DNA from 3 places in the Micromonospora sp. NPDC005087 genome. Region 3 is predicted to be linked to each of the others. Evidence: riboswitches for the same ligand, from Rfam matches in the RefSeq annotation. Region 3 holds a riboswitch; each other region holds the start of a gene.
The links. A riboswitch is a leader RNA that binds a small molecule or an ion and turns the genes downstream of it on or off. The one in region 3 is predicted to bind cobalamin.

Region 1 (4,864 bases), on a different contig from region 3:
CGGCGTGTGTGAACGATGCTCCCGCCCGATTCCCGCCGAACGACTCGCCGCCCGCCCCTCAGCGAGCAGGTGTGTCGGCTGCGCCAGCCGGACCTGACGCACCGCCGGGGGGCGACGACGGCGGAACCGGCCCCCGTCGCCCCCGGCGGTGTTCTAGAAGTCGTCGTCGAACGCGACGGTGCCGCTGACCCCGACCTGGTACGCCGACACCCGCCGCTCGAAGAAGTTGGACAGCTCCTGCACGTCCTGCAGCTCCATGAAGGCGAACGGGTTGGCCGACCCGTAGTGCGGCGCGATCCCGAGCTGGGCCAGACGCCGGTCGGCGACGTGCTGGAGGTACTCCCGCATGTCGGCCAGCGTCAGGCCGGGCACCCCGTGGCCGAGCAGGTCCTCGGCGAACTGGACCTCGCACTCGACGGCCTCGGTGAGCATCTGGCGGACCTGCCCGGCGAGGTCGTCGTCGAACAGGTCGGGTTCCTCGCCGCGCACGGTGTCGACGACGTCGAACGCGAAGGCCATGTGCATGGACTCGTCGCGGAACACCCAGTTGGTGCCGGAGGCGAGACCGTGGAGCAGGCCGCGAGAGCGCAGGAAATAGACGTACGCGAACGCGCCGTAGAAGAACAGTCCTTCGATGCAGGCGGCGAAGCAGATCAGGTTGAGCAGGAACCTCCGCCGGTCCTCGCGCGAGCGCAGCTCGCGGAGTTCGCTCAGCGAGTCGATCCAGCGGAAGCAGAAGTCGGCCTTACGGCGGATCGAGGGGATGTTCTCGATGGCGGCGAAGGCGGCGAACCGCTCGCTCTCGTCGGGCACGTACGTGTCGAGCAGGTTCAGATAGAACTGGACGTGCACCGCCTCCTCGAACAGCTGCCGGGACAGGTAGAGGCGACCCTCCGGGCTGTTGACATGCTGGTAGAGGTTGAGCACGAGGTTGTTGGCGACGATGGTGTCGCCGGTGGCGAAAAACGCGACCAGCCGGCTGACCAGGTGCCGCTCCGCGGGGGAGAGCTTGTCGAGGTCGGCGAGGTCGGCGTGCAGGTCGACCTCCTCGACCGTCCAGGTGTTGCGGATGGCGTCGCGGAACCGGTCGAAGAAGTGCGGGTAGCGCATCGGGCGGAGGGTGAGGTCCATCCCGGGGTCGAGCAGCATGTGCGTGGTCCTCGTGTCGGTGGCGGTGGTGTCGGCGGCGGTCACTGGCAGGCCTCGCACGACTCAGGGTTCTCCAGGGAGCAGGCCAGCGCCTCCGGGTCGGTCGCCACGGGTGCGCCGAGGGCGACGGTGGCGGGTGCGACGGTGGCCTGCTGGATCCGGGTGGCCGGGCGGGACCGCAGGTAGTAGGTCGTCTTCAACCCGGCCTTCCAGGCGTACAGGTACATCGAGGAGAGCTTGCCGATGGTCGGCGAGGCCAGGAACAGGTTCAGCGACTGCGACTGGTCGATGAACGGCGCGCGAGCGGCGGCCAGGTCAATCAGCGCCCGCTGCGGCAGCTCCCACGCGGTGCGGAACAACTCCCGCACGGCGGCGGGTAGCTCCGCGATGTCCTGCACCGACCCCTCGGCGCGCTTGATCGCCGACCGGACCGGCTCGGTCCACAGGCCACGGGCCTTCAGCTCGCGTACCAGAGCGGTGTTGACCTGAAGGAACTCCCCCGACAGGGTTTCGCGCTTGAACAGGTTGGACACCTGCGGCTCGACGCACTCGTAACAACCGGCGATCGAGGCGATGGTCGCGGTCGGGGCGACCGCCACCAGCAGCGAGTTGCGCAGCCCGTACGCCTCGACCCGCTCCCGCAGCGCGGCCCAGCGCGCGGTCTGCGTCCCCTGAACGCCCCACAGGTCGGGCTGCAACTGCCCCCGCGCTGCCCGCGTCTGCCCGTACGCCGGGTGCGCGCCGAAGCGCCGCGCCAGATCGGCGGAGGTCTCCAGGGCGGTCAGGTACAACTCCTCGCTGACCCGGGTGGACAACTCCCGCGCGGCTGGCGAGTCGAACGGCAACCGCAGCGCGAAGAACACGTCCTGCAGGCCCATCAGCCCGAGCCCGACCGGCCGCCAGCGGGGGTTGCTCGCCGCCGCCTGCGCGGTCGGGTAGTAGTTGATGTCGATGACCCGGTCGAGGAACGTGACCGCGGTCCGGACCGTGGCGCGCAGCCGCTGCCAGTCGATGACGCCATCGGTGACGTGAGCGGCCAGGTTCACCGAGCCGAGGTTGCACACCGCGGTCTCGGCGTCGCTGGACACCTCGACGATCTCGGTGCAGAGGTTGGACAGGTGCACCACGTTGCCCGGTTCGGCGGTCTGGTTGCACAGCCGGTTGGCGGCGTCCTTGAAGGTCATCCACCCGTTGCCGGTCTGCGCCAGGGTGCGCATCATCTTCCTGTATAGCTCTCGCGCCGGGACCTGCCGCACGTAGCGGCCCTGCGCCTCGGCCTCCCGGTACGCGACGTCGAACCGCTCACCCCACAGGTCGGGCAGTTCCGGCACCTCGTTCGGGTCGAACAGCGACCACACCTCGTCGGCCTCGACCCGGCGCATGAACTCGTCCGGGATCCAGTTGGCCAGGTTGAGGTTGTGGGTGCGCCGGGCGTCCTCGCCGGTGTTGTCCCGCAGTTGCAGGAACTCCTCGATGTCCGGGTGCCACGGCTCCAGGTAGACACACGCGGCGCCCTTGCGCCGCCCGCCCTGGTTGACCGCGGCGACGCTCGCGTCCAGCGTGCGCAGCCACGGCACGATCCCGTTGGACTGCCCGTTCGTGCCGCGGATCAGCGCGCCCCGGGACCGGACCCGGGAGTACGCGATGCCGATGCCGCCGGCGAACTTGGACAGGTTGGCGACCTGCGCGTACCGCTGATAGATCGAGTCCAAATCGTCGCGCGGGGAGTCGACCAGGTAGCAGGAGGACATCTGGGTGTGCCGGGTGCCGGAGTTGAACAGCGTCGGCGAACTGGGCAGGTAGGCGAGGCTGGACATCAGCCGGTAGAAGTCGACCGCCTCGTCCGGCGTACGGGACAGCCCGCAGGCCACCCGCAGCAGCCAGTACTGCGGCGTCTCCAGCACCAGCCGGCTGGTCGGGTGGCGAAGCAGGTACCGGTCGTACACCGTGCGCAGGCCGAAGTACTCGAACCGCAGGTCGCCGTCCGGGTCGACGGCGTCGTCGAGCGTCCGGCCGTGCGCGGCGACGAAGGCGGCGGTCTCGTCTCCGATCAGTCCCTCGGCATGGCCCATCCGGATCGCCGTGCTGAACGAGGTGACGCCCTGCCGGCGCACCTCCTTGTCGACGTAGCCGGCCAGCAGCCGGGCAGCCAGCCGCGAGTACTGCGGCTCCTCGCCGATCATCTCGGCCGCGGTCTGGATGGACAGCCGGTCCAGCTCCGCGGTCGTCGCGCCGTCGTAGAGGCCGCTGATCGTCCGGGTCGCCACCCGCAGCGGGTCGACGTCGGTCAGGTCGTCGGTCCACCGCTCGACCGCGCGGACGATCTTGTTGACGTCCACCGGTTCGCTGGCGCCGTCGCGCTTGCGGACGTGCATCTGCGTCCGCCGCCGGCCCGGCAGGTCGGTGTCGCCGCCGGTCGGGACCACCTGGGTGACTGTCACCACTCACTCCTCGCGAGTTCGAGACCTGATGGCCCTCGGACGCGAGGAGACAGACACCGGCGGACGCCACGCCGGGCGTGGGTCAGGGGGCGTCGGCCGTCCCACGCGGCGTCGGGCCGCCGCCCACCCGGGTGCGGGTGCACGGCGCGCTGGCAGGTCTTCGGACTCGTGGGCACGACCGGGCTCGCCGGTCTCCTACTGGCCGTCGCTTCCCAGGCCGCTTGGCGGCCCAGTGCTGATGACGGCGGTCGTTCCCACTCACCGCTGCGGGGCAGTCCCGGAATTCCACCGGGTTCCCTCTTGCCTCGACCACTGCAGACGAGCGGCCGAACCAGCTGCGTCGACACCATATATAGGGACGACGCCGTTGTCACACCCCACATCTCGGGTATGGGCGTGTCGGCGGTCGAGTCAGTGACGACGGTCACCGGCCCGGACGCCCCCGCCGGGCGGGGTCATGGTCGACGCTAGCTGCGCGCGGGGCGGGCCGTGATCCGGCCCGCCCCGCGCGTTACCGCTACCGCCGACTCAGTTCGTGACGGTGAAGGGCAGCGCGACCCGCGTCACCGACTCGGCCCCCGCCAGCGTGATCACGGTCGAGCCGGCCTTCGCCGCCCCGGGGACGCTGACCGTCGCACCGGCGATGACACCGTCACCATTCGCGCGCACGGTGCTGACCGCGAGGCCGTCACCGAAGCTGACCGTGACCGCCTCGTTCGGAGCGAACCCGGCGCCGTCGACCGTGATCGACGTACCGTGCGGTCCCGCGGTGGTCGTCAGCGCCGCCTGCGGATCGTAGGTCGGCTTCTCCTGCTGACCGGTCACCTGGACGGTGGCCGTCGCCGGCGTCCGGGAGGACGCGCCGGTGGCGGTGACGGAGTACCGGCCGGGCTCGGCGTCACCGGACGTCGCGACGGAGGCGCGTACCGCTCCCGCCGCGGACGCCGCGACCTTGACGGTCCGCGCCGGACTGGTGCCGAGAGTCACGGTCACCTGCTCACCGGCCGCGAACCCGCTGCCGTCGACGGTGACCGCGTCACCGGTGGTCACGGTGGCCGACGCCGACACCGCGATCGCCGGCTGGAGTCCGCCCCGCGCCACGGTCACCGTGAAGGTCGCGGTGCTGCTCGACGACGTGTCCCATGCGGTGACGTGCACCGTGTAGGGGCCCTCCTGCGCATAGGTGTGCCGTCCGCTCAACGCGCCGTCCGGGCCGACCGTGACGTCGTCCGGAACCGTGCCGTCGCCCCACTGCACCCGGGCGTGGAAGCCCG
Region 2 (4,864 bases), on a different contig from region 3:
GCGGACTGCTCTCCGCACCGGGGGAAGCACCCGGGTTCATCGAGACGATCGCGCCGTTCCTGCCCACCCGGGGGGCCGCCGAGCTGATGTGGGCCGCGGTGGGCGACTACCAGATCGAGCCGCTGTCAGTGATCATGCTCGGCGTCTGGGTGGTGCTGCTCGCCACGCTCGCGGGCTGGGCGTACCGGCGGGACGAGGGTCGCCGGTTCAGCTGACGATTCGTCCGTTTCCGCCCCGGGCCGCGGCCGGACGGTGCCAGGATTCCGGCAGGGGGCCGTCGTGGCCGCCGGGCCGAGAGGGGTCTTGACGTGAGCACCGTCCCGCCGGGTACGCCCTGCTGGGCCGACCTGGCCACCCCGGACCTGACCGACGCGCGGCGCTTCTATCCCGAGCTGTTCGGGTGGACCGGCCGGGTGACACCGGAGCCGGAGGCGGGCGGGTACACCATCTTCCAGCTCGACGGGCGGTCGGTGGCCGGAGCCGGGCCGCCGGCGATCCCGGACCAGGTGCCGATCTGGTCGACGTACCTCGCCACGGACGACGCGGAACTGGTCGCCGGTCGGGTCGAACGCGCGGGTGGACAGGTCGTGGTGCCGCCGTTCGAGGTCTTCGACCGGGGCCGGATGGCGGTCTTCGCCGACCCGGCGGGCGCCACGTTCAGCGTCTGGCAACCGCTGGCGATGCCTGGCGCCGAGGTGTTCAACGTGCCGGGCGCGATGAGCTGGACGGAGCTGGTCACCCCGGACCCGGAGGGCGCGAAGGTCTTCTACGAGCTGGTGTTCGGCTGGCAGCCGGACGACCAACCCGTCGGCGGGATGACGTACACCGGGTGGCGGCTCGGTACGCAGATCGTCGCCGGGATGATGCCGCCGTTCGCCGACGACTTCCCGGCCGACCTGCCGGCGTACTGGACGGTGTACTTCGCGGTGGCCGACGCGGACGCCGCCGCGGCCCGCGCCGCCGAGCTCGGTGGGACCATCCTGGTGCCGCCCCGGGACAACCCGGCGGGCCGGTTCGCCGCCCTGCGCGACCCCCAGGGGGCCCTCTTCTCCGTCATCGACCTCGGCCCGGACGGGGACTGACCGTCCGGGCTCAGCGGGGGCGGACGGGGACGACGAGCGGCCCGTGCGCGCCGGGCACGACCCGGACGCTGGCCCGGTAGTGGGTGGCGAGCAGGTGTTCGGTCAGCACCTCGTGCGGGCTCCCGACGGCCACCACCCGCCCGTCGGCGATCAGCACCATCCGGTCGGCGTACTCGCCGGCCAGGGAGAGGTCGTGCATGGTGGCGAGCACGGTCAGGCCGTGCTCGCGGCGCAAATGGTCGACCAGCTCCAGCACCTCCTGCTGGTGGCCGATGTCCAGCGCGCTGGTCGGCTCGTCGAGCAGCAGCAGCGTCGCGCCCTGGGCCAGCGCCCGGGCGAGGAAGACCCGCTGCCGTTCACCACCGGAGAGGGTGGCCAGCTCCCGGCGTTGGAAGCCGGTGAGGTCCAACCGGTCGAGCACGTCGTGCACGGCGGCCACGTCCGCGGCGGACTCCCGGCCCAGTGGCGGGATGTAGGGGGTACGCCCGAGCAGCACGTAGTCCAGCACCGACATCCCGGGCGGCACCACCGGGGACTGGGCCACCGTGGCCACCACCCGGGCCCGGTCGCGGCGGCGCAGCGCGGCGCTCGGCGTACCGAACAGGGAGATCGCCCCCGGCGCGGGCAGCAACCCGCCGACGGCGCGCAGCAAGGTCGACTTGCCGGCGCCGTTCGGGCCGATCACGGTGACCCACTCGCCGGCGGCGACGGTGAGGTCGACGCCGGTGAGGATCGGTGTGCCGCCCAGGCTGACGTGCAGCCCCCGCACCTCGACCGCCGGCGCGCGGGCCGCGTCGTCCGGGCCGGCGGCGGGTTCGGGGATCACGTGAGCACCCGGCGGGCGGTACGCAGCACGAGCACGAAGAACGGGCCGCCGAGCAGGGCGGTGACCACCCCGATCGGAATCTCGGCCGGAGCGGCGGCGGTGCGGGCCACCACGTCCGTCAGCGCCAGGAACGCGGCGCCGAACAGCAACGACAGCGGCAGGATCACGCGGTAGCTCGCCCCGGCGAGCAACCGGACGGTGTGCGGCACGATGATGCCGACGAAGCCGATCAGGCCGGTCGCGGAGACCGCCGCGGCGGTGCCCAGCGAGGCGGCCGCGATCAGCAGGTAGCGGGAACGCTGCGGGTGCAGACCGAGGCTCCTCGCCTCGTCGTCGCCGACCGCGAGGACGTCCAGCTCGCGGCGGTGCAGCAGCACCACCACGGTGGTCAGCACGGCGTACGGCAACACCAGCAGCACATCGTGCCAGCCGGCGGTGGCCAGCCGGCCGAGCAGCCAGGAGTAGACCGGCTGGATGCTGTCGGAGTGCCGTTGCAGCAGGTACGTCTGCCCGGCGGAGAGGAACGCGGAGACCGCCACCCCGGCCAGGATCAGCATCGCCGGTGACCGGCTCCGCCCACCGGCGCCGCCGAGAAGGTAGGTCATCGTCACGGCGAGCAGCGAGCCGGCGAACGCGGCCAGCGGGATGGTCAGCGGCAGGCCGGTGATCGCGCCCTGCCGGCCGACGCCGCCGAGGGCGATCACCGCGGTGACCGCGAGCCCCGAGCCGGCTGCCACGCCGAGCAGGTACGGGTCGGCCAGCGGGTTGCGGAACACCCCCTGGTAGCAGCCGCCGGCCAGGGCGAGCAGGCCGCCGACGAGCAGGCCCAGCACCACCCGGGGAAGCCGCAGCTCGGTGACGATGGCGATCTCCCGCTCGGTCAGCCCGCTCTCCAGGTGCACCCCGGGTATCAGGTTGAGCAGCTCGGCGGCGACGCTGCCCGGCGGCAGGCTGATCGGGCCGAGCGACACCCCGGCGACCAGCGCGAGGAGCACCGCGACCACGCCGGCGGCCAGCCAGCGCTTGCGCAGCCCGGCGGGCCGCGACGCGGGTGGCGTCGCGGCCGGCCGGGTGGGTGGCGCCGGGGTGGCCACCAGCGGCTCCCCGGTCACCGAGCCTTCTTCCGTTCGTGACCGCGAGGCTCGCAACCCCGGTTCACTCCTCGCGCTCACCGACGGACGACGGTCACGCGGGCACCTTGGCGACCGCGTCGATGATGACCCGGAGCAGGTCCACGACCCGCGGGCCCCAGCGCGAGGCGATGTCGTCATCCAGCGCGACCACCTGGTTGTTCTTCACCGCGCTCAGCCCGGCCCAGCCGCTGCGCGCCCGGACCGAGTCGGCGTTCTGCTGGCAGCACTTGGAGTCGGCCAGGAAGACGAAGTCCGGGTTGGCCTTGACGATGAACTCCTGGGACAGCTGCGGGTAACCGCCGCTCTTGCCGTCCGCGTCGGCCGGATCCGCGATGTTGGCCAGACCGACCTGGCTGTAGAGCGAGCCCATGAAGGTCTTGCTGGTCACGCTGTACAGCTCCGGGCCCAGCTCGTGGTAGTAGGTGAGCTTCTCGGCGCGCTGCGGCAGGTCCTTGACCAGCTTGGCGATGTCGTCCTTCATCCGGCCGGCGACGTCGGTCGCCTGGTCGGCGTGGCCGGTCAGCGTGCCCAGCTCGGCGATCTGCCGGTACGAGTCGTCCAGGGTGACCGCCGCGGGGGTGAGGTAGACCGGGATCTTCAGCTTGCCGAGCTGGTCGACGATCTTGTTGGTGTCGTTCGCGAGCACCACCAGGTCGGGGCCCTTACCGGCGATCGCCTCGGCGTTGGGCTGGAAGCCGGACAGGTCGCTCTTGGGCGCGTCGGCCGGATAGTTGGACTGGTCGTCGACCGCGCTCACCTGCGGGCCGGCGCCGATGGCGAAGAGCATCTCGGTGGCGGTGGGCGAGAGCGAGAGGATCTTCTCGGGGCGCTTGTCGAGCGTGAGCGAGCCGACCGTCACCGGGTAGCTGGCGGCCGCGGAGCTGCCGCTCGCGGTCGGCTCGTCGGCGGTCTTCTCCGCGCACGCGCCCAGGGCGAGTGCGGCGACCGCGAGGGTCGCGGCGAAGAGCCGGGGGGTACGTCTGAACATGGGACCTCCTGTCGGTCGAGGAGTGTGGTGCTTCGCCGACAGGGACTTTCGTACGCCCGCCCACGAGGCGCCCTTCCTCGAGAGCGCGTGTCGCGACCGATCCGCAGGCGACCTGGCTCGTCCCCGCCGTCAGGACGGGGCATCACAGTTGCGGGACAGCGCCGGTTTCGCACCGGCTTCGCTGCGGAGTGGTCGCTAAGACGGTAGCGCACCGCCTGGACGTGCCGGATCGATCAAGGGCCAATCGCCGCGTGTCGATCACCTTGGCCCCGGGAAGGTGGGGCGAGATGACCGACCGACGGCGATATGTCGCGCATCGCGGGGGTCAGAAACGGGTGGTGGGGCCCCGCAGGGGCGGAACGGGGCCCCATCCGATCAGGAGGCGCTGATGGTGACGTTGTCCACAGCCGCCTCCACGAGGCTGGCGCCGGAGGCGTCCGCCACCTCGATGAGGATGCGCACCGACTGGCCGGCGTACGGGGTGAGGTTGAGGTTCGCCACCGCCCAGCTGCCGTTGCGGTTGCTCGCCGCGCCGGCCTGGGTGAGCAGCGCCGTGGTGCCACCGTTGTGCACCACGCTCACCCGCAGGTAGTCCGCCGACGAGGCGTTCGAGCCGTGCGCCAGGTACCAGGCCAGCGAGAGGGTCAGCGTGCCGGTCGACGGCAGCGTCACCGCCGGGGACCGGGCGCTGGTCACCCCGCCGTCGACGTCGTGGTCACCCGCCGCCGAACCGGCGAGCCGACCGGTGACCAGGTCGTTGGCGCCGGCGTACGGGGTGAGCTGCTTGGCCCCGGAGGAGGTGGTCGCCTGGGCGGCACCCCGTTCCCAGGCCCCG
Region 3 (4,864 bases):
CTGTTCGTCGTGGATCGCGGTGGCACCGGCGAGTGCACCCCCGGCGGCGACGGCCCCGCCGGTGAGCAGGCCACGCCTGCTCACCGGCCGGGATGCCGGTTTTGGGATCATGACGCCGAGCTCATGCTCATCTCCGGCGTCGGGCTCGCCCCGTGGCCGGGCGCGTAGCTCTCCTGGGCGCCGGTGAACGGCTTGGCCACTGCGGAGAACGTCTGGGTCCTGCCGTCGGCGAAGGTGAGCGTGAAGGCCAGTTCGTCGCCGGCCCGCACCGGCTTCTTCACACTCATCAGCATCAGGTGGTCGCCGCCAGGCTCCGGCTGCTCTTCGCCTTGATGACGATGCCGCCTGGCTTGGCCTGCATGACCATCTTCCCGTCCTTCATGGTCATTTCGTGCAGCTCCATGGGCGAGACGTCGGTAGTGGCACCGGTGATGGTGACGTCGGTATCGGCGTCGTTGACCAGCGTGCCGAACGCCGCGGTCATGCCCTGGTCGGCGGGCTTCACCCACGGGTCGCGGACGCCGACCACACCTGCGGCGGCGGTCGCCGACGTCGACGGCGTCGGCGCGGCGGACGACGGGGTGTCCGCCGACCCGCAGCCGGCGAGACCGGTCGCCAGGAGTGCGGCAGCGAGAAGAGCGGCCGGGCGGCGACGCGGGCGGCGAGGGTCGTGCTGGGCATGAACTGTCCCTTCGATGACGGGTCTGGCGTCTGATTGGTCGGTTCTACCGCACGAAAAGTTCCAGAATCAGCCGTAATAAATGCTTATGACGGCGTCGTAGAGGATCAGCCGGACGGCTCAGGCCGCCCAGCGGTCCGCGGCCCGCGCGGAGCCCAGGTGGAGCGGGATCAGGCGCAACGTGGGCGCGGTGGGTTGCGGGGCGTCATCGACGTCCAGCCGCCAACCGGGCCGATCGGAACCTCCGCGCGCCGGTGGCCCATCGGGACGCAGGCGGGATCGCGACAACGCGACCACGATCGTGTACCCGGTGAGCAGGAAGCCGTGGCTGATCAGCCGCGTCGGGTCGACCCGGCCGGTCAGCAGGTCGTTGACCGACAGCAGCACCAGCGTGCCGACGAAAGCGCTCAGGGTGGGCAGCAGCCCCGTGGTGGGCGTGCGCCGCACCGCGACGAACAGGAAGCCCGCACCGATGGCGACGTTCCACGCCGCGGACTCATGCCACAGATGTCCCGACCCGATGGCACTGGCATGGTCGTGACCGCCGGACGGGCCTCTACCGATCTGCGCCAGGCCCAGCACCAGTTGCAGCGCGCCGACGAGTCCCAGCACGGCACGCAGGGTGAGGGCGAGTCGCTCCCGGAACCGCGTCAGGGAGGGTGCGGGTGACGGCAGTACGGCGAGGATGCTGTCGGTGAGGTCGCCCGCCGGGGCGCTGAGGGTAAGCCGGGACCGGCGGGTCACCGCCGCAGCCTGCTCGAACCAGCGTCGACAGCCCGCGCACCCACCCAGGTGGGCGTCGGCGTCGTCCTGCTCGGCGGACGTAGCCTTGCCATCCAACTGCGCCGACAACCCCTCACGCCACTGCTCGCACCCCATGTACCGGTAGTCGGCCGTCAGGGCTTCCTGGTTCCCGCGATGGTCCGCGACGTCGCGTCTGCGTCCCTGGTCACGCTGTCGTAGCCGTCAGGTGGCGGTGCCACCCCGCTTGCGCCGCGTGGACAGATCACCACCGTTGACTGCGGCGACGAGGTCTTCCCGGGCCCGGACCACCCGGGACCGGATGGTGCCGATCGGGCAGGCACAGACCTCGGCCGCCTCGGCATAGGGCAGGCCGAGAATCTGGGTGGCGACGAACGCCTCCCGGCGATCCGGTGCCAACGTGCGCAGGAGTTCGGTGAGCACGATCTCCCCGTCGAAGGTGCCGCCTTGTGCGTCCGGGGCGTCGTGCCACTGCGACAGCGGCACCGTACGCGGACGCGCCGTCGCGGCCCGCACATGGTCGACGGCGACCCGCCGGGCGATACCGAGCAGCCACGTCTGGGCGGACGAGCGCGCGGCGAACGACGGCAGCGACCGCATCGCGCGGAGGTACGTCTCCTGCGCCAGGTCGTCCGCCTCGCCGGGTGAGATCAGCGCGGCGAGGAAACGCCGGACCTGCTGCTGCGTGGCGCGGATGAACCGAGCTGCCGCGTCCTGGTCGCCCCGACCCGCCGCGAGGGCCCACGCGGTAATTTCGTCACCATCCGTCACCTGGTACCTCCGTGTCCGGTGCCGCCGGCGTCAAGGGCTACGACATCCCGGCCAAACAATACGACGGGTTGTAGTAGGTGGCGGCGTACGCGCCAGGTACGTGGTGGTCGACGCCCAGGACGAGGGCAGTTGCGTGCGGTCAAAGAAGACGACGAATTTGAATATCTTCATCATGTGGATGACGACGCCCGCTCTGCCTCGCGGTCGCGTTGGCTGGGCTGCGTCGCGGACCCGCTATGCTCCTGACGGCGCTGGTTCGCCCGGTCGTGACTGGCTGGGCGTCGTAAGAGGGAACCTGGTGTGAGTCCGGGACTGCCCCGCAGCGGTGAGTGGGAACGACCGCCGTCATCAGCACTGGGCCAGAGGCCTGGGAAGCGACGGCCAGTAGGAGACCGGCGCAGCCGGCCATGCCCGCGAGTCCGAAGACCTGCCCGTGCCGCGTACACAACCGTGTGCGCTGCCGTCGGCCTCGCGGGTGGGCTGAGCGGGTGACGTGCCGCGCGCGCTGTGCGTGGGTGCGTGCTCGTCAGCGTGTGTCCGCGTTCCGACGGTGTGGTTTCCCGAGGGACGGACTACCGCTGTGCACGACACCGCCACGATCGCCGGCCGAGCGCCGTCGGCCTCACACCTGACCCTGTCGCAGATCATGGATCAGCACCACACCAACCTCATGGGTACGGTGCACGGTGGCCGGATCCTCAACCTCATCGACTCCGTCGCCGGGGTGGTCGCCGCCCGCCATTCCGACGGACCGGCCGTCACCGCCGCCATCGACGAGACCGCGTTTCTCCGGGCGGTCCGGGTTGGCGACGTGGTCCATGTGGACGCTCGCATCACGTGGGCCGGGCGCAGCTCGATGGAGGTTGCGGTCAAGGTGACCGCTGACCGGTGGGACCGGGCGGTGCCGCCCACCGACGTGGCCACCGCGCACCTGGTGATGGTCGCCATCGATGACAACGGCCAGCCGCGTACGGTGCCGCCGCTCCTGCCGGAAACCGATGGTGACCGGCGCCGGTACCGAGAGGCGGAGATCCGCCGGGAGCACCGGTTGACCCTGCGGCGGGCGCTGCTTGACGGCGCCGGGGAGGGCTGAGACGTGCTCGGCCTCTCCGTGCCGGCGCTGGCCGGCTACCTGGCCGCGATCGTCGTCCTCATGGTGACTCCCGGCCCGGACATGATGTTCGTGCTGGCCAACGCCACCCGCTACGGCACTCGCGCCGGGGTGGTGGCCGCGCTCGGCGTCGCCGCGGGGGAGGCGGTGCACGTGGCGGCAGTCGTCTTCGGTCTCGCCGCGGTGATCTCAGCCTCGCCGGTGCTGTTCACGGCAATCCGCTGGCTTGGCGCGGCATACCTGATCATCCTCGCGGTGCAGGCCCTGCGTGGCGCCGGCACTTCGGCTTCCGGTGCGTCGCAGCCGGGTGGTCGTGCCGGGCGCGCCTTCCTGCGTGGACTGGTCACCAACCTGCTCAACCCCAAGATGATTTTGTTCAGCGTGGCGTTCCTGCCCCAGTTCGTCGATCCGGCGGCGGGCAACACCACCGCCCAGCTGGTGCTCCTTGGCGCGCTGTTCGTCACGGTGCAGCTCACCGTCGACATCGCCTTGGGCGCGGGCGCCGGGCGACTCGCCGGCCGGCTCGCCGACGGCCGCTGGTCGCGGCGGATCAACCGAGTCTGCGCGGTCGCGTTCGTCGCGCTCGGACTACGACTGGCGGTCGGCTCGTAGCGGCGGCAGCGATGCGGCCGGCGGATTCGGCTCGTCCCCCCCGGGGTCGCCGTCGGACGATGTCATCGGGCAGCAGCACGCGGCTGACGAGCCGGTCGAGACGGCGTTGCGCGAGCCGGACGACGCAGGTACCACTCGGCCACGGCAAGGTTGATCAACCAACCGGCGAGCACCAGGCCGGCGCGAACGTTCCCATCGGGCTGTTCGCCGGTCGCGACAAGGTACGGCGCGTGCGTGAACGCCTGGGTGCCGGCCCCGAGGCCGATCGCGTAGCCGCGCACCATCCAGCGGCGGTGCAGTGCGAAGTGCCGGCGTAGCGCGGCGGCGAGGCCGAGCAGGATCGAGCCGGCCATGGCCGAGCCGAAGACGAGCCGCATGCCGGCGAGCACGTCGTTGTCATGGGCCGGAAGGTCGTACGCGAACGCCATCCAGACGCCGGAGAGCGCGACCGTCAGTCCGCAGGGGACAAGCACCCGGCCGGCGAAACGGTGCCAGCGGCGACGGCGCAGGCCGGGTACGAACTGGAAGGCGCCGAGAGTCGTGTAGACCACCGCGCCGACGATGTGCAGCACCACCGGCAGCGGGTCGGCGACGAAGCGAGCGTTCGCCGGGGTGACCTCCGGTCCGGTGCCCAGCTCGGTGAGCCGTCCCGCACCAGCGATCATCGGTATCAGGCCCAGCAGGATCAACGCGGCCGGTAGCCGCCACTCGCGCATCGTCATGCCATCGATGGTGGACGCGGCACCCGCCCCGGCTCATCAGCACATGGGCCGCAATCGGGCCGGCCCATGGTCGTACGCCGTCGTCGTACTTGTGCCGGTCACCAACGCGTCCGACAGCGGTTGGTCTCGTACGCCCACATCGCCACCTCGACCCGGTTACGCACACCGAGCTTGGTCATCAGGCTGGTGATGTGCGACTTGACCGTG

Region 1: it holds a riboswitch for cobalamin, as region 3 does, so the genes downstream of both, ACFYPS_RS22015 (ribonucleoside-diphosphate reductase subunit alpha) here and ACFYPS_RS34135 (acyl-CoA thioesterase) in region 3, are expected to answer to the same signal.
Region 2: it holds a riboswitch for cobalamin, as region 3 does, so the genes downstream of both, ACFYPS_RS28915 (ABC transporter substrate-binding protein) here and ACFYPS_RS34135 (acyl-CoA thioesterase) in region 3, are expected to answer to the same signal.

Annotation. Positions count from the first base shown of each region.
Region 1 is NZ_JBIALB010000009.1:210,146-215,009, reverse strand. It holds gene ACFYPS_RS22025 (TraR/DksA C4-type zinc finger protein) at 1-97, shown strand, start outside; gene ACFYPS_RS22020 (ribonucleotide-diphosphate reductase subunit beta) at 154-1,149, opposite strand; gene ACFYPS_RS22015 (ribonucleoside-diphosphate reductase subunit alpha) at 1,191-3,524, opposite strand; cobalamin riboswitch at 3,724-3,941, opposite strand; gene ACFYPS_RS22010 (GH92 family glycosyl hydrolase) at 4,119-4,864, opposite strand, start outside.
Region 2 is NZ_JBIALB010000016.1:85,392-90,255, forward strand. It holds gene ACFYPS_RS28895 (ABC transporter permease) at 1-215, shown strand, start outside; gene ACFYPS_RS28900 (VOC family protein) at 309-1,082, shown strand; gene ACFYPS_RS28905 (ABC transporter ATP-binding protein) at 1,093-1,908, opposite strand; gene ACFYPS_RS28910 (iron ABC transporter permease) at 1,905-3,002, opposite strand; gene ACFYPS_RS28915 (ABC transporter substrate-binding protein) at 3,094-4,029, opposite strand; cobalamin riboswitch at 4,118-4,263, opposite strand; gene ACFYPS_RS28920 (M14 family zinc carboxypeptidase) at 4,405-4,864, opposite strand, start outside.
Region 3 is NZ_JBIALB010000032.1:13,506-18,369, reverse strand. It holds partial or broken gene ACFYPS_RS34155 (Dyp-type peroxidase) at 1-111, opposite strand, end outside; partial or broken gene ACFYPS_RS34150 (copper chaperone PCu(A)C) at 108-697, opposite strand; gene ACFYPS_RS34145 (zf-HC2 domain-containing protein) at 800-1,558, opposite strand; gene ACFYPS_RS34140 (sigma-70 family RNA polymerase sigma factor) at 1,646-2,212, opposite strand; cobalamin riboswitch at 2,448-2,662, shown strand; gene ACFYPS_RS34135 (acyl-CoA thioesterase) at 2,859-3,305, shown strand; gene ACFYPS_RS34130 (LysE family translocator) at 3,309-3,935, shown strand; gene ACFYPS_RS34125 (DUF2306 domain-containing protein) at 3,998-4,657, opposite strand; gene ACFYPS_RS34120 (response regulator) at 4,756-4,864, opposite strand, start outside.